One region of the Microbacterium gawkjiense genome, then DNA from elsewhere that is predicted to be linked to it. Evidence: predicted binding sites of a transcription regulator. Region 1 holds the regulator's gene; each other region holds the start of a gene.
What was found. The regulator HrcA, encoded in region 1, represses chaperone genes, less so after heat shock. The targets are predictions, from matches to a motif close to TTNGCACTCGNNNNNNNCGAGTGCNAA.

Region 1 (5,375 bases):
TGCGGCTACTGCGACTTCAACACCTACACGGCGACCGAACTGCGCGGCGCCCGACAGGACGCGTACGCCGACGAGGTCCTGCGCGAGATCGCGATCTCCCGGCGCGTGCTGGCCGAACGCGGACCGCTCCGCCCCGCGCAGACGGTGTTCTTCGGCGGCGGCACCCCGACGCTCCTGCCGCCCGGCGACCTGGCGCGCATGCTCGACGGCGTCCGGGAGGCCTTCGGTCTGGCGGACGGTGCCGAGGTGACGGTCGAGGCGAACCCCGACACGATGACGGACGCCGTGGCCGAGACCCTCGCGGCCGCCGGTGTGACACGCCTGTCGATCGGCATGCAGTCGGCTGTCCCGCACGTCCTCGCCGCCCTCGACCGCACCCACGACCCCGCGAACATCGCCACCGCGGTCGCCGCGGCACGGAACGCGGGGCTGGCGGTCAGCCTCGACCTCATCTACGGCGCTCCGGGGGAGTCGTGGGAGGACTGGCGGACCTCGCTCGAGACGGCGACGGCCCTCGCACCCGATCACGTCTCGGCCTACGCGCTCATCGTCGAGGACGGCACGAAACTCGAGCGGCAGATCCGCCGCGGCGAGGTGCCCGCTCCCGATGACGATCTGCAGGCCGACATGTACGAGCTGGCCGACGAACTGCTCGCCGCGGCGGGATACGGGTGGTACGAGGTCTCGAACTGGGCGACGAACCGCGCGCAGCGGTCACGCCACAACCTGTCGTACTGGCGCGGCCAGGACTGGTGGGGGTACGGCCCGGGCGCCCACAGCCACATCGGCGGACTCCGGTGGTGGAACGTGAAGCACCCCGCGGCGTACGCGCAGCGCCTCGCGGCGGGACAGTCGCCGGCGGCCGGACGGGAGCGACCGGATGCCGAGGCCCGCCGCCTCGAGGACATCCTGCTGCGCTCGCGCATCGTCGATGGGGTGGCCGTCGACGAGGCGACGGCCACCGGGCGGCGGAACGTGGCATCCCTCATCGCCGACGGGCTCGTCGACGGCGCGGCGGCGGTCCACGGCACGATCGTGCTGACCCGCCGCGGGCGGCTTCTCGCCGACGCCGTCGTGCGGGCGCTCACCGAGTGATCCGAGCAGAACGCTCCGCGCGCGGTAGAATTGGCACTCCAAGATCGAGAGTGCCAGCGGAGGAGGGATGATGGTCTCGGAACGCGGTCTTCAGGTGTTGCGCGCGATCGTCCAGGACTACGTGGACACGCGGGAACCCGTCGGCAGCAAGGCGATCGTCGACCGCCACCAGTTCGGTGTGTCCGCCGCCACGATCCGCAACGACATGGCCCTCCTCGAGGACGAGGAACTCATCATCGCGCCGCACACGTCGTCGGGCCGTGTGCCCACCGACAAGGGGTACCGGGTCTTCGTCGACCATCTCGCCGAGGTCCGTCCGCTGACCTCCGCGCAGCGCTCCGCGATCGGCGCGTTCCTGGAGGACACCGGCGACCTCGACGACCTGCTCGTCCGCACGGTCCGCACGCTCACCCGCCTCACCGGACAGGTCGCGATCGTGCAGTACCCGTCGTTCGCCCGGGCGAACGTCTCGCACGTCGAGGTCGTCCACCTCGGCGGCACCCGCATCGTCATCATCGTCGTGACCGACACCGGACGGGTCTCGCAGCGGGTCGCGTTCCTCGCGACCGAGCCGTCCGCCGAGGAGGCCGAGCAGCTCAAGCTCGCGATGGCCGCGCTGCTGACCGGCAAGAGCGTCCGCGACGGTGCCGCGGCGATCGCCCGCATCCTCGAGGAGGAGGCTCCGGCCCCCCGCGAGGAGAACCGGCGGATCGTCCTGCGCGCGATCGGCGAGGAGCTCGACGAGTTCCGCTCGGACCGCATGGTCATGGCCGGGTCCGCGACCCTCGCCCGTCGCGAAGCGGACTTCCGCGGCAGCATCTACCCTCTGCTCGAGGCGATCGAGGAGCAGGTCACGCTCCTCCGCCTCATGGGCGAGATGGTCGCGGACGACCGGGGACTGGCGACCAGCATCGGCCGCGAGAACGAGCCGTTCGGGCTCGCCGAGGCATCCGTCGTCGCGGGGGACTACGACGCCGGCGGCTCGCAGGCGCGCGTGGGCGTGCTGGGTCCGACCCGCATGGACTACCCCACCAATCTCGCGGCGGTCCGTGCCGTCGCGCACTATCTGACGCGTCTGCTCGAAGAAGACGAGAAGTCGCGCTGAACGAATCGGCCTCCGGGCCGGAGAGGTGATTGTGGCTGACCACTACGAGGTCCTGGGTGTCGCGCGCGACGCGAGCCCCGAGGAGATCAAGAAGGCGTACCGCCGACTGGCGCGACAGCTCCACCCCGATGTGAACCCGGGAGAGGATGCGGCGGAGCGCTTCAAGCTCGTGACGCACGCGTACGACGTGCTGAGCGACCCCGACCAGCGCCAGCGGTACGACCTCGGTGGCGACTCCGGGGCGTTCGGCGGCGCCGGGGCCGGCTTCGGCGGCTTCAGCGACATCTTCGAGACGTTCTTCGGCGGAGGCGGCGGGGGCACGCGTGCCGGACGCCCGCGCTCGCGTCGCGAGCGGGGCCAGGACGCCCTCGTGCGCGTCGACCTGACTCTCGGCGACGTCGTCTTCGGCGTGCACCGCGACATCGAGGTCGACACGGCGGTGCTGTGCGAGACCTGCCAGGGCTCGTGCTGCCAGCCCGGCACCCAGCCGGTGACCTGCGACATCTGCCACGGCTCGGGGCAGATCCAGCGGACCGTGCGGAGCCTGCTCGGCAACGTCGTCACGTCGCAGCCCTGCACGACCTGCCAGGGCTACGGCACGACCATCCCCTACCCGTGTTCCACGTGCCAGGGCCAGGGCCGCGTTCGCGCGCGCCGCACCGTGTCGATCGACATCCCCGCCGGCGTCGAGACGGGACTGCGCCTGCAGCTGCCCGGATCGGGCGAGGTCGGCCCCGCGGGCGGGCCCAACGGCGACCTGTACCTCGAGGTGACGGTCGCGCCGCACGACGTCTTCAGCCGTGACGGCGACGATCTGCTCGCGACCCTCGAGGTGTCGATGATCGACGCGATCCTCGGCACGAGTGTGACGATCGATTCGCTCGACGGCCCCGTCGATCTCGAGATCCGCCAGGGTGTCCAGGCGGGCGACGAGCTGACCATCCGCGGGCGCGGCATCACCCCGCTCCGCGGCGAGCAGCGCGGCGACCTCCGCGTCGCCGTGCAGGTGGTCACCCCGTCGCACCTCGATCCCAAGTCGCGGGCCCTCGTCCAGGAGCTCGCCAAGCGCACGCGCCCCGCGCCGCCGCACCTCGCCGAGTTCCACCCGGGCCTGTTCTCCAAGCTCCGCGGCAAGTTCAAGCGCTGACCGTGGCCCTGCACTTCCTGATCGAGGATGCCGGTGCCGCGCGCCCGGGCGACGTCGTCCGGCTGACGGGCGCCGAGGCGCACCACGCGGCCGCCGTGCGCCGCATCCGGGTCGGGGAGGGGGTGAGCGTGGGCGACGGACGCGGCCTCTGGCTCACGGGAACCGTCGCCTCGGTCGCACCGAAGGAGGTCATCGTCGAGGTCGTCGAGCGGCGGGAGCACCCGGCGCCGTCGCCGCGCTCGGTGCTCGTGCAGGCGCTCGCGAAGGGTGATCGCGACGAGCTCGCGGTGCAGGCCGCGACCGAACTCGGCGTCGACGCGATCCTCCCGTGGCAGGCAGCCCGGTCCGTCTCGCGGTGGGACGGCGCGAAGGTCGCCAAGGGCGTCGCACGCTGGGAGTCGATCGTCCGCGAGGCGGCCAAGCAGGCCCACCGTGCCTGGCTGCCCGAGGTGGCCGACCCGGTGACGACGCGGCTACTCGTCTCGCACGCCGAGTCGGCACGGATGCTGGTGCTCGAACCCACGGCATCCGCTGCGCTCTCCGCGGTCGACCTCGACGCCGCAGACACCCGTGACGTGCTGCTCGTCGTCGGGCCGGAGGGCGGGATCTCGCCCGACGAGCTCGACGCGTTGCAGGCCGCCGGCGCTACCCTCGTGCGGCTCGGCGACACGGTCCTGCGCACCTCGACCGCCGGTCCCGCAGCGCTCGCGCTGGTCAACCGGGCGCTCGGCCGCTGGTGAGTCGGCACCGGCCGACGCCGGGAGCCGCTGACTAGACTGGGAGGATGAGCGAGTCTTCGGTGTTCACCCGCATCCTCCGGGGTGAGATCCCCTCCGAGATCATCGCGGAGACCGAGAACGCGTTCGCTATCCGTGACATCGCCCCGCAGGCTCCCGTGCACCTGCTCGTGATACCGAAGAGCGAGCAGTACCGCGACGTCGTCGAGCTCGCCGCGGGCGACCCTGCCCTGCTCGCCGAGCTGGTGGGGCTCGCGAACAGCCTGGCCGCCGAGCACGCCGACGGCGACTTCCGATTGATCTTCAACACCGGCCCCGGCGCCGGTCAGACCGTCTTCCACGTCCACGCCCACGTGCTGGGCGGCGGGCTCAGCGAAGGGAGCCTCGGTGGCTGACAGCACCGAACCCACCGTCGACCGCATCTACGCGGACGGCGTCGCGATGGTGCAGCTGCTGGGTCCTCAGGACCGCCTGCTGCGCACCGTCGAACGCGAACACCCCGACGTGCAGGTGCACGTCCGCGGCAACGAGATCACGCTCACCGGCGAGGGCGACGCCGTGGCGCGTGCCCGCGAACTCGTGGACGAGCTCATCGGCATGGCGCGGGCGGGGCAAGGCCTCGACCCGAGCGACGTCACCCAGTCGAGCCGCATCCTGCGGGACAACGGCGGGATGCGTCCCTCCGAGGTCCTCGGCGAAGCCATCCTCTCCTCGCGCGGCAAGGTCATCCGTCCCAAGACGCTCGGCCAGAAGGAGTACGTCGACGCGATCGAGGAGAACACGATCGTCTTCGGCATCGGCCCCGCCGGCACCGGTAAGACCTACCTCGCGATGGCCAAGGCCGTCCAGGCGCTGCAACGCAAGGAGGTCAGCCGCATCATCCTGACCCGTCCCGCCGTCGAAGCGGGGGAGCGCCTCGGATTCCTGCCGGGCACGCTGACCGACAAGATCGACCCGTACCTGCGGCCGCTCTACGACGCGCTGAACGAGATGATGGACCCCGAGCTCGTCCCGAAGCTCATGGCGTCGGGAACGATCGAGGTCGCCCCCCTCGCCTACATGCGCGGGCGCACCCTGAACGACTCCTTCGTCGTCCTCGACGAGGCGCAGAACACGACGCCCGAGCAGATGAAGATGTTCCTCACCCGTCTCGGGTTCGGCACGCGAATGGTCGTCACGGGCGACATCACGCAGGTCGACCTGCCGCAGGGCGCGTCGGGCCTCCGGCTCGTCACGCGGGTGCTCAAGGACATCGACGACATCCACTTCGCGCGCCTGACGAGCGACGACG
Region 2 (5,375 bases), on a different contig from region 1:
TCTCCGACGTCGAGCTGCTCGGCGAGACGATGGACGACGCCGCCGGCGAGGCGTTCGACAAGATCGCCCGCATCCTCGGTCTGCCCTATCCCGGCGGCCCCGAGATCGACAAGGCCGCCGCGACGGGGGACCCGCAGACGATCCGGTTCCCGCGCGGCATGTCGCGTGCGTCCGACATGGCCGAGCACCGTTATGACTTCTCGTTCTCGGGGCTCAAGACCGCCGTCGCGCGCTGGGTCGAGCAGCGCGAGGCGGCCGGTGAGCCCGTCTCGGTGCCCGACGTGGCGGCATCCTTCCGCGAAGCGGTCGTCGACGTCCTCGTGACGAAGGCGCTCGACGCCTGCGCGCGTCACGACGTGCCTCGCCTGCTGCTGGGTGGCGGCGTGATCGCGAACAAGCGTCTGCGCGACGTCGCGCTCGAGCGTGCGCAGGCCGCGGGGGTGGCCGTCCGCATCCCGCCCCTCTCGCTCTGCACCGACAACGGGGCGATGATCGCGGCACTGGCGTCCGAGCTCATCATGAGCGGTCGCCCCGCCTCGACCCTCGCGTTCGGCGCCGACTCGACCCTGCCCGTCACGACGATCCAGGTGGAGCCCTCGTCATGAGCGACGAGCGGATGCCGCCGCCCGCCGTACCTGCCGCGGACGAGCCCCCCGCCGCCCCCGCCGTCGAGGCGGCATCGCCCGACGTGGTCCTCGCGCCGGCGGACACCGCGCTCCCCGGCGCGCACCGGGGCGGTTTCCGTCGGGAGCTCACGCAGCCGCTGCCCGTCGCGCCGCCGCTCGCGGTGCACCCGGATCCCGACGAGGCCGCTGCCCCGGACGTCCGCTGGATCCCCCCGGCGCCGGTGCTGCCGCGGAGCGCCGGCTGGTCGCTGCTGTTCGGGTCGCTCGCGCTCGTGCTGGCCTGCTTCGTCGGCTGGGGTTTCCCGGTGGGTGTGATCGGCGTCGTCCTCGCGGTCCTCGCGCTGCGACGCCCGTGGGAGAAGCGCGAGACCGCGTTCTGGGGCCTCGGCCTGAGCATCGCCTCGCTCGCCTACAGCGCCGGCTGGCTGTGGTGGGCGGCCTCGCAGGGCGCCCTGTCCGGCTGACTCAGACGCGCTCGGCGAGCACGGCGACCCGCTTCGCGTCCCGCCCCTCGCCGACCCTCGTGAGAATGAGCGTCGCCGAGGCGTCGCCGCGCAGCGTGAGCTTGCGTCGGAACTGCGCCGGGTCGACGTCGACGCCGCGCTTCTTGATCTCGACGGTGCCGACGCCCCTCTCGCGGAGCGCGGCGTTGATCGCGGGCACCTTCATCGGCAGGACCTCCCGCACGCGGAACGTCTGCACGAAGGGGTTCGTCAGGGCGGCATCCGAGGTCAGGTAGGCGATGCCCTCGGCCACCATCCCCGCCTGCAGCTCCCGGGCGACCTCGCCGATCAGGCGCGCGCGGATGACGGCGCCCTCGGGCTCGTGGAGGAAGGCGCCGAGCTCGCGCACCGGCTCGTCGGGCGCGTCGGCGGCCGCCGTCAGCTCTGCCGCGGCACCGCCCCTCATCACGAGCGCCGAGCGGGCCACGCCGTCGCGACGCAGGGCGCCCGACCACAGCACGAGCTCGACGGTCGAACCGTCGACGCTGATCCACTGCGCCTCGACGTCGTCGGGGAGCAGGCTGCGATCGAGGCCCGGTCCGAGTTTGATGCCCACCGGCATCCGTTCTGCGAGGGCGAACGCCCAGTCGAGCGAGGGTGACCAGTCCTCGGGCCGGGTGCGGCTGGTCTCGCTGTGACCCGCGGTCCGGCGGGCGGGGTCCAGCCACACCGCGTCCCAGCCGTCCAGGTCGGTCTCCTCGGCGAGGCCCTGCCGCACGGTGACGGCGTCGCCGAACGGCGCGAGGTTGTAGGCGGCGAGGGCGGCCGTCGTCTCGTCGGCGTCGACCGCGAGCACGTCGAGGCCGATGCCCGCGAGTCCCAGGGCGTCGCCGCCGAGGCCGCATCCGAGGTCGGCGACGCGGGTGATCCCCGCGGCCCGGAACCGTCCGGCGTGCCGGGCGGCGACCTCGAGGCGGGTCGCCTGCTCGAGTCCCGCGCGGGTGAACAGCATGCGCTCGGCGAACGGACCGAACTTGCCCTCTGCGCGCACCCGCAGGTGCGCCTGACCGACGACGGCCGACACGAGATCGGGGGAGTGGCCGGCGGCGCGCAGCCGCGAGACGGCGGCCGCGACCTCGGCGGTGGATGCCAGGGGTCCGACCTCGTCGATCATCCGTAGTCCCTGGGGGGTCAGGAGGGCGGTGAGCTCGGCCTTGTCCATCCGGCCAGCCTAGGTCTCCGCGGTCGGATGGCGCGTCGCGGCATCCGTCATCGTGTTGGCACTCGCGTTGCATGAGTGCCAACCGCGCTCTAGACTTTTGTTAGCACTCTCGGTAAGCGAGTGCTGATGAGTCTTGTAGCAGGACCCCACCAGCAAGAAAGAGGTAGACCGTGTCGGTTTCCATCAAGCCGCTCGAAGACCGCATCGTCATCAAGCAGGTCGAGGCCGAGCAGACCACCGCAAGTGGCCTGGTCATCCCTGACACCGCCAAGGAGAAGCCCCAGGAGGGCGAGGTCGTGGCCGTGGGCCCCGGCCGCATCGACGACAACGGCAACCGCGTTCCGCTCGACGTCGCCGTCGGCGACCGCGTCCTGTACAGCAAGTACGGCGGCACCGAGGTCAAGTTCGGCGCCGACGAGTTCCTCGTCCTGTCGGCTCGCGACGTCCTGGCGGTCGTCGTCCGCTGACACGCAGCGACCGCAGCGCAGGGCCCGGATGCTTCGGCATCCGGGCCCTGTCCCGTTGATGGCAGGATCCGGGCGATCGACGGCAGTGCGGATGACGCGCCCGCTGTCATGACCGTCGTAGGCTTGTGCTCATGACACCCGAGCAGGCCGCGCGCGAGAAGTCGCTCGGGGGCATCTTCGTCTTCTCGGCCTACGTGCTGTGGGGCTTCCTGCCGCTCTACTTCGTCAGCCTCGCCCCGACGACCCCGTGGGAGGTCGTCGGCTGGCGCATCCTGCTGAGCCTCGTCTTCTGCATCGCGCTGCTCGCGATCACCCGCGGCTGGGGGCGGATGCGGGTCATCCTGCGCGATCGTCGCCTCATGCTCTGGACGCTCCTGGCGGGCCTGCTCATCTACGTCAACTGGCAGGTCTTCCTCATCGGGACCCTGACCGGTCACGTCGTCGAGACGAGCCTCGGGTACTTCATCAACCCGATCGCGACCGTGCTCCTCGGCGTCATCGTGCTGAAGGAACGTCTGCGCACCGCGCAGTGGGTCGCGGTCGGCATCGCGGGCGTCGCGGTGGTCGTGATCATCGTCGCGGTCGGCCGCGTGCCCTGGATCGCGCTCGCCCTCGCGGCGAGCTTCGCGACGTACGGTCTCGTCAAGAAGAAGATCGGACCGTCGGTGGATGCCGTGAGCGGCCTCACCCTCGAGTCCTTCTGGCTCGTGCCGATCGCCGTCCTCCAGCTCGTCCTCGTCGGCGTCACCTCCGGACTGACGATGGGCCGCGAGGGGACCGGGCACACCGTCCTGCTCCTGCTGGCGGGGGCCGTCACCGCCGTTCCGCTCCTGTTCTTCTCCGCCGGCGCCCGCCGCACCACGCTGACCGTGGTCGGCATCCTGCAGTTCATCGCGCCGATCATGCAGTTCCTCACCGGGGTGCTCATCCTCGGCGAGCCGATGCCCTTCGAGCGCTGGATCGGATTCGGCCTCGTCTGGGTCGCCGTCGCGGTCTTCACGGTGGACTCGCTCCTGTCCTCCCGGCGCAACCGGACCCGCGCCGAAGCGGTGGTGCCCGACCCCGTCTGACCTCGCCCGATGCCGCTTTCCGCGACCGTTATGGGAGCGTGCCCACCTCGTTACACATCGTTAACGAACGGCAACATTGGGGAGACGAGCGCGCCACTAGGTTGAACACACCGGGCTGGTCCCGAACTGACCCGTGTCACCACAGCAAGGAGCACAATGAGCGTTCTCTCCCGTTCGCGTTCCGCAAAGGTCATGGGCGCCATCGCCCTGGTCGGCGCGAGCGCATTGGTCCTGGCCGGCTGCGCCGGATCCTCGACCCCCACAGCGTCCGGCGGCGCGTCCAACGAGCCGGCCGGTTTCAAGTTCCCGGTCAACTGCGACGAGGCCGAACCGGCCTCGTACACCCCGGAGTACAACTCCACGTCGGAGGGCCCCGCCACCGACCTCGAGTTCACCATCGGCACCGCGTTGCCTGTCACCGGAAACCTCGCCTTCCTCGGCCCGCCTGAGATCGCCGGCACTGAATTCGCTGCCGCTGAGGTCAACGAAGCGGCGAAGGGTGTGACCATCGACCTCGTCCAGGGCGACTCGGGCGACACCGACAACAAGGCCTACGAGACCGAGATCCCCCGTCTGCTGAACGCGGGCGCCACGGCGATCATCGGCGCGGCGTCCTCCGGCACGTCGCTGCAGTTCATCGATCAGGTCATCGCCGCCGACGCGATCCAATTCTCGCCCGCCAACACCTCGGCCGCCTTCACGGGTTACGAGGACAAGGGTCTCTACTGGCGCACCGCTCCTTCCGACGTCCTGCAGGGCGAGGTGCTCGGCAACCTCATCGCGGGCGATGGCGCCGAGACGCTCGGCATGATCATCCTCAACGACTCGTACGGAACGGGTCTCGCCTGCTTCACGAAGGCCGCCTTCGAGAACGCCGGCGGCAAGGTGGTCTCCGCGTCGCTGTACAACACGGGTGACACCAACTTCTCGGCTCAGGTCGAGGACGTCCTCGCGGCTGACCCCGACGCCATCGCGCTGATCACGTTCGAAGAGGTGAAGACGATCATCCCCGAGCTCGTGGGTGCCGACTTCCCGAAGGACAAGATGTACCTCGTGGACGGCAACCTCTCGAACTTCGGCGACGAATTCGAGGCCGGCACCCTGACGGGCGCCAAGGGAACCTACCCCGCCGTCGACCCCGACAGCATCGCCACGTTCCGCGAGGATCTCAACGCGTTCTGGACGGGCGAGGGCAACGAGGAGCTCAAGGACTACACCTACGGTCCCGAGTCCTACGACGCGGTCATCCTCCTCGCCCTCGCTGCCCTCGAGGCCGGCTCCAGCGAGGGTCCGGACGTCGCTGCGCACTTGCAGCAGGTGTCCGGCGGCTCGGGTGACGGCACGAAGTGCACCACCTATGCGGAGTGCGCCGACATCATCAACGCCGGTGAGGTCGCCGACTACGACGGTGTCTCGGGCCCCATCACCTTCAACGAGGTGGGCGACCCGACGGAGGCATCCATCGGTGTCTTCCAGTACGGCGAGGACAACAACTACTCGTTCCTCAACGTCGGCTGATTCGACGATCACAGAACGGCCCCGGTCCT
Region 3 (5,375 bases), on a different contig from region 1:
GCGTAACGATCCGCGAAGCACGCCGCGCCGAGGGCGTAGCGCGAGCGGGAAGTAGGCGCGTGGGCCGCGCGCTGCTCACCGTGCACCTTGAGTTCGAGCGAGCGACCGTTCGCCGCCACTACCGCTGCCGTCACGAGATCGGCCAGCAGCGACGACGAGGAGTCCGCCCGCTCGGCGAGGGCGTCGTGCAGCGCGGGAAGGTGCCGACGGATGCGGTCCGCCGCGGCCTCGTCGACGCGGGTGCACTCAGCGACGGTCGACAGCGTGGCCGCGAGTTCCTCCTCGACGGCCCCCATGGTGCTCATGCGGTGGACCTCCCGCTCCCAGCGTAGAGGGCGGGCGTTCCCGCCTCAGTCGGCGCGGCCCACCGTGCTGTCGAGGAACGCGTGGATCGTCGCATGCAGCGCCGCGGTGGCCGCCGCGTCGATGGTGCCCGCATGACCGCCTTCGACGGGCTCGAGGTAGTGCACCTCGGCATCCGTCTCGTCCGCCAACCGCGCCGCCATCTTGCGCGCCTGCACCGGCCCGACCCGGTCGTCGCTGGCCGCCGCGTAGATGAGGGATGCCGGGTACCGCCGCCCGGGCTCGATGAGGTGGTACGGCGAGAAGGTCTTCACGAACTCCCAGTCGGCGGGGTCGTCGGGATCGCCGTACTCGGCGATCCAGCTCGCGCCGGCCGACAGGCGCGTGTACCGCCGCATGTCGAGCAGCGGGACGCCGCACACGATCGCGCCGAAGTCGTCGGGGTACTGGGTCAGCATGTTGCCGACGAGCAGCCCGCCGTTGCTGCGCCCGTGGCAGGCGATGCGGTCGGGGGTCGAGACGCCGCGGGCGACGAGGTCACGGGCGACGGCGGCGAAGTCCTCGTACGCGCGGTGGCGGTTCTCACGGAGCGCCGCGAGGTGCCATTCCGGGCCGAACTCACCGCCGCCCCGGATGTTCGCGACGACGTACACCCGACCCTGCTCGAGCCAAGCCGGGCCCACGATCGTCGGGTACTCCGGCGTCAGCGCGTGCTCGAAGCCGCCGTAGCCGTTCATCAGCACGGGCAGAGCGCCGTGACGCTCGCGGGGGCCGACCTCGAAGTACGGCACCCGGGTGCCGTCGGCCGACGTCGCCCAGTGCTGCTCGGCGACGAGACCCGTCGCGTCGAAGGTCGCGCGGCTGCGGTCGACGACCCGCGGCTCCGCTCCCGGGTCGAGGACGAGCAGGGTGGGCGGTGTGAGGAAGCCGCGCGCGACGACCCAGAGCTGGTCGTCCTCGTCGTCGTCGGCTGTCGCGACGTTCGCGCTGAAGAGGTCGTCGTCGCCGAGCCCGAGGTCGAGCTCGACACCGGTCAGCGTCGCCGGGTCGAGCGACACCAGCCGGCTCTGCACGCGGTCGAGGATCGTCAGCACGAGGCGGGTCTTCGTCCACGTCCAGGACTCGAGCACCGCGGTGTCGGTCGGCGCGAACGCGACACGGAGTCCCGACCCGTCCCCGCTCGTCACGGTCTCGAGGGGGCCGAGCAGGAGGGTGCCCGACGGATGCGTCGTGTCGCCGATGCGCCACGGCGTCGTCGTCCGGACGGCGACCAGGTCTCCGTGCACGTCGGCGTGCGCGTCCTGCGGCACGGCGATCAGGTGCGGTTCGGCGCCGTTCCACACCCACGCCTCGGAGTGGAAGAAGTCGTGCGCGATGACGACGATCGGCGTCGCGGAACCGCCCGTGTGATCGACGTGTGCGAAGACGCCGACGTCCGACGAGACACCCGTGAGGATCGGCGGCGCGTCCTCGAGCGATTCGCCGCGGCGCCAGGCGCGGGCGGTGATCGGATAGCCCGAGTCCGTGACGCCGCCGCCGTGCAGGGCCGTGGCGACGAGCAGCGTGTCGCGGTCGACCCACGCGATCATGGACTTCTCCGCGTCGAGGGCGAAGGGGGAGTCCTCGACGAAGCGGCGGGTCTCCAGGTCGAACTCGCGCACCACGGCGGCGTCACCGCCGTCGGGGCTCAGGCGCACGAGCGCGCGGCCGCTGCCGGCCGGGCCGTGCGTCGCGCCGGCGAAGGCCCAGGTCCTTCCCTCCTCGCGGCCCAGTGCGTCGACGTCGAGCAGGATCTCCCAGTCCGGAGTGCCCGCCGTGAAGGCGGCAAGGGACGTCCGGCGCCAGAGGCCGCGCGGGTTGTCGGCATCCCGCCACAGGTCGTACATGAGGTCGCCGTGACGACTGGGGACGACGAGGCGGTCGGGGTCCTGCAGGATGCCGGTGAGCCTGGTCTCGAGCGCGTCGCGGGCAGCGCCCGCATAGGCGCCTTCGGTCTCGGCGGTGCGCTCCGCGGCCCACGCGCGAGCCGCGGATCCGTCGATCTCCTCCAGCCAGAGGAACGGGTCGGCGGGCTCGGGGGCGATCTCGTGGGCGCTCATGCGGTCAGCCTACGGGGCACCTCCGCCGCGTCGTTCGCCGTGCGAGAACCATTGGCACTCTCCATGCGCGAGTGCTAATCTGGACGTACTTGAGCCGCAGGGGCTCAACTTTCAGACCACTTGCACAAAGGAGAGAATCATGGCGACCTACGACCCGTTCCGTGAAATCGACCGCCTGGCGTCGACGCTCTTCGACACGCGCCGCGGCCCGCGACGGATGCCGATGGACCTGTACCGCGACGGCGACCACTACGTGCTGAACGCCGACCTCCCCGGCATCGACCCGGGGTCGGTCGACATCGACGTCGACGGCCAGCTGCTGACCATCCGCGCCGAGCGCACGCTGTCGTCGGGCGAGGGGGTCAAGTGGATCACGCGCGAGCGTGAGACCGCGAGCTTCCTCCGCCAGCTGAACCTCGGCCAGGGCATCGACACCGACGCCATCACCGCGACCTACAACAACGGTGTGCTGACCGTCACCATCCCGGTGAGCGAGAAGGCCAAGCCGCGCAAGGTCGAGGTCGTCGCCGACGGTTCGTCCCCGACTATCACCACTCGCGAGAGCGAGCCGCAGCCGATCGACCAGTGACCGGCGCACCGCTCCGGCGGTGAGACGACGATCGCCCCGCACCCCGTCTCGGGTGCGGGGCGATCTTCCTGTCGTCAGACGCCGCGCAGGCGAGCGGTGAGCCGCTCGAGCTCGGCGAGTTCGTCGTCGGTGAGCACCGACATCCGCTCGGCGATGGTGCGGCCGTGCGTCGTCGCGAGCCGGCGGAACATCGCCGCGCCCTGCTCCGTGGCGCGCAGCACGGCGCCGCGGCCGTCGTTGGGGTCGGGGCACTTCGCGACGAGCCCCCGCGCCACCATCCGGTCGACCAGGCGCGACACGCTCGGCTGGCTGATGAGCATGTTCGCCGTCACGTCGCGCAGCCGCGCGGTGTGACCCTCGCAGCGCGTGACGGTCAGGAGCACGTCGTATTCGGCACTCGAGAGGTCGTCGTCCTCGAAGTCCCGCGAGATCTCCGCCAGGACCTCGTGCTGCGCGCGGAAGAGGCTCTCCCAGGCAGCGATGGCGAGGCGGCGGTCGGTCATGGCGTCAACTGTAGCGTCGCTCATAGGGTTGACCGCGTGCAGCCCTGGTCCCGTCGTCTCGCCCGTGCCGGAGCCGTCGTCGCCGTCGCGCTCGGCGTTCTCGTGGGCGCTCCCTCGGCGGCGAACGCCGACGTCGAGGACTTCTCCTTCGACAGTCTGACCGTCGACTACACGCTGACCCGCGCCGAGGACGGCACGAGTCGGATGCGGGTGGTCGAGGAGTTCGTGGCGCGGTTCCCCGAGACCGACCAGAACCGCGGCATCCGACGGGTGATCCCCGACGAGTACGACGGTCAGCCGCTGCGGCCGAGCCTCGAATCGGCGGTGGACGCGGAGGGCGACCCGTGGGAGGTCGTCGAGACCGACGACGGCGAGGACGGACTGGTCGTGACGGCGAGATCCGAGGATTACGTCCACGGTCGCCAGACCTTCGTCCTCACCTACACCCTCGACAACGTGACGCGAGAGTTCCCCGACACGGGACTCGAGCTCTACTGGGACGTGAACGGGTTCGATTGGGCGCAGCCGTTCGGTGAGGTGACGGTGAGGCTGCATCTGGACGGCGAGATCGCGGATGCCGCCGGCTCCCTCGCCTGCTATGCCGGACCGTTCGGGGCCGAGACGCCGTGCGACGGCATCGACATCGACACGTCCTCCTCGGGCGCGACGATCGTCGCGCGGCAGGCCGAGCTCGGCCCACGCGAATCTCTGACCTTCGCGGTCGGGTTCGCCGACGGCACCTTCGAGCCGCTCGACACCTCGTACCTCGGCACACCGCTGGGCTGGGGGCACGCCGCTGCCGGTGCGGGCCTCGTCGGGGTCGCGGGGTGGACGCTGTGGCTGCGGCGCCGCCACCTCTCCGACGAAGCCGGCAGGCCGACGGTGATCGCGGAATCCGAACCGCCCGCGGGGGTCGACGCGCTGCACGCCGCGGTGCTGCTGCAAAAGACCGGCAAGGCCATCCCCGCCGAGGTGCTCGAGCAGGCCATCGTCGGTTCCATCCGCATCACCGAGGGGGAGAAGCCCCGATGGGGGTCCGCGAAGCTCGTCGCCGAACTGGTGGACACCTCGCGTGCCGATGCCGACGGCCGGGCGCTCCTGACGGGACTGTTCCCCGACGGCCGGACGGGTGACCGTTTCGAGTTCGGCACCTCGGACACGCGCCTCTCCTCGACGGCGCAGCGGATCTTGAAGGATGCCGAGTCGGCGCTCCGCGATCGCGGTTTCCGACGCGAGGTCCCCGCGTGGGTGCGAGCGGTCCCGGCCGTCGTCGCGGCGGTGCTCGTGGCCGTCCTCGTCATCGCGACGATCGCGCTGTCCGATCGGGCGGTCGATCCGCTGTGGCCGCTCATCGGGCTGTTCGGCGGGATCGCGGTGGCCGTCGTGGTGATCGGGATGATCGCCCGCAAGCCGCTCACGGAGAGCGGCGCCGAGGTGCGGGACCATCTCGCGGGGCTGCGTCAGTTCATCGAATGGGCGGAGGCGGACCGCATCCGGATGCTGCAATCGCCCCGAGGTGCGGAGCGCCGTCCCGTCGACACGGGGGATCCGCGGGTGATGCTCGACCTCTACGAGCGCCTGCTGCCCTATGCGGTCGTGTTCGGGCAGGAGAAGCAGTGGGCGGGGCACCTCGCGGTGCTCTACGCCTCCGCGGGCGTCGCGGCGCCGGTCTGGTACGCGGGCACCGGCGGTTTCGACGCGGCCTCGTTCTCGTCGAGCATCGGGTCGCTGTCGGCGGCATCGACCTCGTCCGCGTCGACGGGCGGGTCCAGCGGCGGCGGGAGTGCCGGCGGCGGAGGAGGCGGCGGCGGTGGCGGCGGGGTCTGACCGATCCGACGTCGGACGGTAACCACGCCGTCACGCTGCGTTCGCCTCTCGAGG
Region 4 (5,375 bases), 750 kb from region 1:
GCTTCAGGGGAGCCTGGATGGCCACCTTGACGATGTTCGCGCCGGTCGCCTCGTCGCCCTCGAGCTCGAGGCTCGCGAACGCCTTCTCGCCGGCCTGGATCAGCGCGACGCCACCACCGGGGACGATGCCCTCCTCGACGGCCGCCTTCGCGTTGCGAACGGCGTCCTCGATGCGGTGCTTGCGCTCCTTGAGCTCGACCTCGGTGGCCGCACCCGCCTTGATGACGGCGACGCCGCCGGCGAGCTTGGCGAGGCGCTCCTGCAGCTTCTCGCGGTCGTAGTCGCTGTCGGTGTTCTCGATCTCGCGACGGATCTGGGTCACGCGACCCTCGATCTGCGACGCGTCACCGGCACCCTCGACGATCGTGGTCTCGTCCTTGGTGATGATGACCTTGCGCGCACGGCCGAGCAGGTCGAGGGTGGCGTTCTCGAGCTTGAGACCGACCTCCTCGGTGATGACCTGGCCACCCGTGAGGATCGCGATGTCCTGCAGCTGAGCCTTGCGACGGTCGCCGAAGCCGGGGGCCTTGACGGCAGCCGACTTGAAGATGCCGCGGATCTTGTTGAGCACGAGGGTCGCGAGAGCCTCACCCTCGACGTCCTCGGCGATGATCAGGAGCTCCTTGCCGTCCTGGATCACCTTGTCGACGACGGGCAGAAGGTCCTTGATGTTCGAGATCTTCTGGTTCGCGATCAGGATGTAGGGGTCCTCGAAGACCGCTTCCTGACGCTCGGCGTCGGTGACGAAGTAGGGGTTGATGTAGCCCTTGTCGAAGCGCATACCCTCGGTGAGCTCGAGCTCGGTGCCGAAGGTGTTGGACTCCTCGACGGTGACGACACCTTCCTTGCCCACCTTGTCGATGGCCTCGGCGATCAGGGCGCCGATCTCGGGGTCGGCAGCCGAGATGGATGCCGTCGCCGCGATCTGGTCCTTGGTCTCGATCTCCTTCGCGCCGGCGAGCAGCTCGTCGGAGAGAGCCTTGACGGCCTTCTCGATGCCCTTCTTGAGGGAGATCGGGTCGGCACCGGCCGCGACGTTGCGCAGACCCTCGCGCACGAGCGCCTGAGCGAGGACCGTGGCGGTCGTCGTACCGTCACCGGCGACGTCGTCGGTCTTCTTCGCGACCTCCTTGACGAGCTCCGCGCCGATCTTCTCGTACGGGTCGTCGAGCTCGATCTCCTTGGCGATCGACACGCCGTCGTTCGTGATCGTGGGAGCGCCCCACTTCTTCTCGAGCACGACGTTGCGGCCACGGGGGCCGAGGGTCACCTTGACGGCGTCGGCCAGGGTGTTGAGGCCGCGCTCGAGGCCGCGGCGGGCCTCCTCGTCGAAAGCGATGATCTTTGCCATAAGTGTGTCGTCCCTCCCGGACGTGAGGTTCAGTACCGTGCCCCCAGGGACTGGGAGCGGGATAGTTCTGGCACTCAGGATGAGTGAGTGCTAAATCATTCTGGCACTCGACCCTAGGGAGTGCAAGCCGCGCGACACCGGCTCGCGCTACCGTGGCACACGCCGCGGCGAGCACCGCGGCAACGGCCCCGTCACCGCACGGAGGAATGGATGATCACGGTCGCAGAGGTCCCCGGATGAGCCGCCCCGCCATCCGCGCAGTGTTGCGCGAGGCGACTCTCGCCGCCTTCGATGACGCCGTCGCCACGCTCGACGGCGAGCACCTGTAGGGCCGTCGTCCTGACGACCGACGACGGCGGCATGAGCCCCGGTCTCTGCCTCACCACGCTCGAGCATCTCCATGCCCGACGATCCGATGCCGCCGAGAACGGCGATCTCTCGGAGCCCGGCTACGACGCTTACCTCCGTGGGGACACCGCCGAGTGGCGGGATGAACTGGTCGGGTGGGACCAGGTCGAAGCCGTCGCGCGGGCCATCGACGAGGCCGACGACGACGCGGACGACTGGTTCGAGGAACACACCGACGTGCTCATCGCGGCGCTCGCAGCCCTCCGGGAGGAGCGCGCGGACGCGCTGCACGGTGTCACCCTCTTCGTGTCGGTCACCGACAGCGATGCGTCCGAGTCCATCGAGAACCGCTCCGCCGCGGAACTCAACCCGCCCGAGCTGAGCGGGCCGTTCCTCGCCCGCTACGCGGGCTGACCGACCGGCGTCAGGCGACGACGCGGACGGATTCGGCCTGCGGGCCCTTCTGCCCGGTTCCGACGGTGAACTCGACGGCCTGACCTTCTTCGAGCACGCGGAACCCCGACATCTCGATGTTCGAGTAGTGGACGAAGACATCCTGTCCGTCGCCGAGCGTGATGAAGCCGAAGCCCTTCTCGGCGTTGAACCACTTGACGGTTCCCTGGGTCATGCGCATCTCCTGAAGCTGTGGGACACCCGAAATGCTAGCCACGGCCCCCTGCCGGATCCGGCGGTTCCCGGCTTTGTTGACACTTCCGAACCCAAGTGTTTACGGCGGCGAAACACGCGACGGCCGAGCCGCCGCGGACGGGCTCACTCCGAGCCGAAATCAAGCCCGACGATCACCACGAGCTGGGATCGCGGGTCACCGCCGGCGCTCGCCGTCTCGGGCGGCGCGACGACCTGATAGGTGTCGTCGAGAGAGACCTCGGCGCCGCCGATCGCGTCGGCCAGACCGCGGGCCGCAGCCTCGTCGGCGGTCGTGCCGTAATAGACGGTCGTGGTCGGGAAGTCGTCGGAGCTGGCGTTGCTCTCCTGGACGTCCGCCTCCGCCCACCCGGCGGCGATCACGTCCTGGCGGACGGCGTCACCCAGCGCGGCGTCGGGGGTCGCGTTCAGCACGAGCACCTCGTACGACGTGTCCACCTGCGGAGCGACCACCTGCGACGACGAACCGGGCGCCGAGCGGGCACTGAAGTCCAGACGACCGGTCGCGAACAGGGTGCTGAGCACCCCCGCCGCGACGATGGCGACGGTGGCCACCACAGACCACAGCACGATGACGCCGACGCGCAGCCGCGGCGTCTCGGCGCGGTGCGCCCCGATCCGAGCCGGACGGGCCGGGAGGTCGTCGAAGCGATCCTTCACTGCGGAGCGCGCCGCGGTCTCGGACGGGTCGGCGGCGGTGGGCTGCTCTGGCTCGGGCGGGGAGGTCGGAGACGGCACCCGAGAATGCTACCGGGCGGATGCCGGGAGCACCCTGGAGCGGGTGCGCCGCTCCCGCTCCTGCGCAGTCTGCAGCCGCCGCAGACGGTGCACGAGGACCGGATCGTAGGCGACGGCATCCGCTGATTCGAGGATCCGCCCCAGCAGCTGGTAGTAGCGCGCAGGGGTCAGCGAGAGCTCGGCGCGCAGCGCCTCCTCCTTCGCCCCGGAGTGCCCGTGCCAGCGGGCCTCGAAATCGAGGACGGCGCGGTCGCGATCGGAGAGGGGCACTCCCCCACGGTACGACCGAGATCCTCCGACACCCCGGAACATCGGGGCGGTTCGTCCGGTTGAATATGTCGAGGGAAGGAAGAACACATGAGCTATCGCGTGGAGAAGACCGACGAGCAGTGGCGGGAGGAGCTGACTCCCGAGCAGTACGCCGTCCTGCGGCAGGCCGGGACGGAGCGCGCGTGGACGGGCGAACTCCTCGATGAGGACCGCGCCGGCCTGTACACCTGTGCCGCGTGCGGCGCAGAGCTGTTCCAGAGCGGTACCAAGTTCGACTCGCACTGCGGGTGGCCGAGCTTCTACGAGTCGGTCCGCCCGGAGGCCGTCGAGCTCATCGAGGACCGCAGCCACGGCATGGTGCGCACCGAGGTGCGCTGCGCGAACTGCGGCTCGCACCTGGGGCACGTGTTCCCCGACGGTTTCGGCACCCCCACGGGCGACCGTTACTGCATGAACTCGCTGTCGCTGTCGTTCACCCCGAAGAACGACTGACCTCCGGGGCACCGCCCCGCTTGCAGGCCGCGCCGACACCGTCAACCCCGGTGTCGGCGCGGCGTCGTGCGTCTACCGTGGCTTCGGACGCGGTGAGGGACGCCGCGGTCGGAGGATGCACATGCCCGAGACCACCGACCACGCAGACGACCTGCTGGGCGGCCGTTACCGTCTCGGTGAGACGCTCGGCCGCGGCGGCATGGCTGACGTCCACCGCGGCGAGGACGTCGTCCTCGGCCGAGAGGTCGCGATCAAGGTTGTGCGCTCGGGGGCCGACGGAGTCGCCGCCGACAGCCGTGCGCACGGCGAGGTCAGCGTGCTGGCGGCGCTCAACCACCCGTCGCTGGTGACGCTCTACGACGCGCAACTCGACGTGGACCCGCCTTACCTCGTGATGGAGCTCGTCGAGGGACCCACCCTCACGACACGCATCGCCCGGTCTCCGTTGACCCCGTCCGCGGCGGCGACGATGGCCGCCGAGCTCGGCGAAGCCCTCCACGTCGCACACGGCGCCGGCGTGGTGCACCGCGACGTCAAGCCATCCAACGTCCTGCTCGCACCGTCTCACCTCCCCGATCACGAGTTCCGCGCGAAGCTCGCCGATTTCGGCATCGCGTATCTCGTCGACACCGCACGGGTGACGAACCCCGGCGAGGTGATCGGCACCGCCGCCTACCTTGCTCCCGAGCAGGTACAGGGCGTCGATCCGGCACCGCCCGCCGACGTCTACGCCCTCGGCCTGGTCCTGATCGAATCCCTGACAGGGAAGCGGGCCTTCCCCGACGCGGCCGGCGTCGCCACCGCCCTCGCCCGACTCGAGGCCCCACCGGAGATCCCTGCGGAGCTCGACGCGGAATGGCGGGACCTGCTGCGCGACATGACGCGCATCGACCCGGCCGAGCGGCCTCCGGCCCTCGACGTCGCGATGCGCGCACGCGCGCTCGCCGCGACCACGTCCGACGCCCGCACCGAAGCGCTTCCCGCTGCCGGCGCGGTGGCCGCCGGCAGTGCCGGCGCAGCGATGGCGGCGGGCTCTGTCGACCATGCTCCGGATGCGGCGACCGAGGCTCTCCCGCCCGCCGGGGCCGCCGCGACCGACGCTCCCCCTCCATCCACGCCCGCGACGGCCCCCACCAGTGTGCTGGCGGCCGCCTCCAGCGCTTCGCCTGCAGCCGAGGCGACGCGCACCATCGACGCGGCGCCCGCCTCGGCAGCCCCTGCCGAGGGCCAGCCGGCCGAACGCCGGCCCCGGCGGCGTTCACGGCGCCGGGCGACGGTCTGGATCACCGCGGCCGCCGCGGCGGCGCTCGTCGCCGGGACCGGCGGCATCCTGGCCCTCACCGCCGGCGGCGACGAGGTAGCTCCCCCCGACCCCGCTCCCGTCACCGACCCGACCCCGGACGTCACTCCGACCGCCCCGCTCACCGAGGACGAGGCCCCCGACGAGGTCGACACCGTGAGCGACACGGACACAACGGACGAGCAGAGAACGACGCCGACGCCCGAGGTG

Region 2: the regulator HrcA is predicted to act here: its motif matches at 2,347-2,373, upstream of groES (co-chaperone GroES).
Region 3: the regulator HrcA is predicted to act here: its motif matches at 2,454-2,480, upstream of Q9S71_RS02380 (Hsp20/alpha crystallin family protein).
Region 4: the regulator HrcA is predicted to act here: its motif matches at 1,419-1,445, upstream of groL (chaperonin GroEL).

What each region holds. Positions count from the first base shown of each region.
Region 1 covers NZ_JAUZVV010000002.1:236,663-242,037, forward strand. The annotation lists gene hemW (radical SAM family heme chaperone HemW) at 1-1,095, shown strand, start outside; gene hrcA (heat-inducible transcriptional repressor HrcA) at 1,166-2,200, shown strand; gene dnaJ (molecular chaperone DnaJ) at 2,232-3,347, shown strand; gene Q9S71_RS09245 (16S rRNA (uracil(1498)-N(3))-methyltransferase) at 3,350-4,087, shown strand; gene Q9S71_RS09250 (HIT domain-containing protein) at 4,132-4,479, shown strand; gene Q9S71_RS09255 (PhoH family protein) at 4,526-5,375, shown strand, end outside.
Region 2 covers NZ_JAUZVV010000001.1:1,661,810-1,667,184, forward strand. The annotation lists gene tsaD (tRNA (adenosine(37)-N6)-threonylcarbamoyltransferase complex transferase subunit TsaD) at 1-605, shown strand, start outside; gene Q9S71_RS08005 (hypothetical protein) at 602-1,090, shown strand; gene Q9S71_RS08010 (THUMP-like domain-containing protein) at 1,092-2,291, opposite strand; gene groES (co-chaperone GroES) at 2,462-2,758, shown strand; gene rarD (EamA family transporter RarD) at 2,890-3,828, shown strand; gene Q9S71_RS08025 (ABC transporter substrate-binding protein) at 3,985-5,346, shown strand.
Region 3 covers NZ_JAUZVV010000001.1:478,748-484,122, reverse strand. The annotation lists gene Q9S71_RS02390 (alpha-amylase family protein) at 1-305, opposite strand, end outside; gene Q9S71_RS02385 (prolyl oligopeptidase family serine peptidase) at 351-2,402, opposite strand; gene Q9S71_RS02380 (Hsp20/alpha crystallin family protein) at 2,542-2,991, shown strand; gene Q9S71_RS02375 (MarR family winged helix-turn-helix transcriptional regulator) at 3,066-3,494, opposite strand; gene Q9S71_RS02370 (DUF2207 domain-containing protein) at 3,531-5,321, shown strand.
Region 4 covers NZ_JAUZVV010000002.1:988,908-994,282, forward strand. The annotation lists gene groL (chaperonin GroEL) at 1-1,351, opposite strand, end outside; gene Q9S71_RS13005 (DUF4303 domain-containing protein) at 1,712-2,113, shown strand; gene Q9S71_RS13010 (cold-shock protein) at 2,124-2,327, opposite strand; gene Q9S71_RS13015 (LytR C-terminal domain-containing protein) at 2,471-3,103, opposite strand; gene Q9S71_RS13020 (DUF3263 domain-containing protein) at 3,113-3,373, opposite strand; gene msrB (peptide-methionine (R)-S-oxide reductase MsrB) at 3,461-3,865, shown strand; gene Q9S71_RS13030 (serine/threonine-protein kinase) at 3,987-5,375, shown strand, end outside.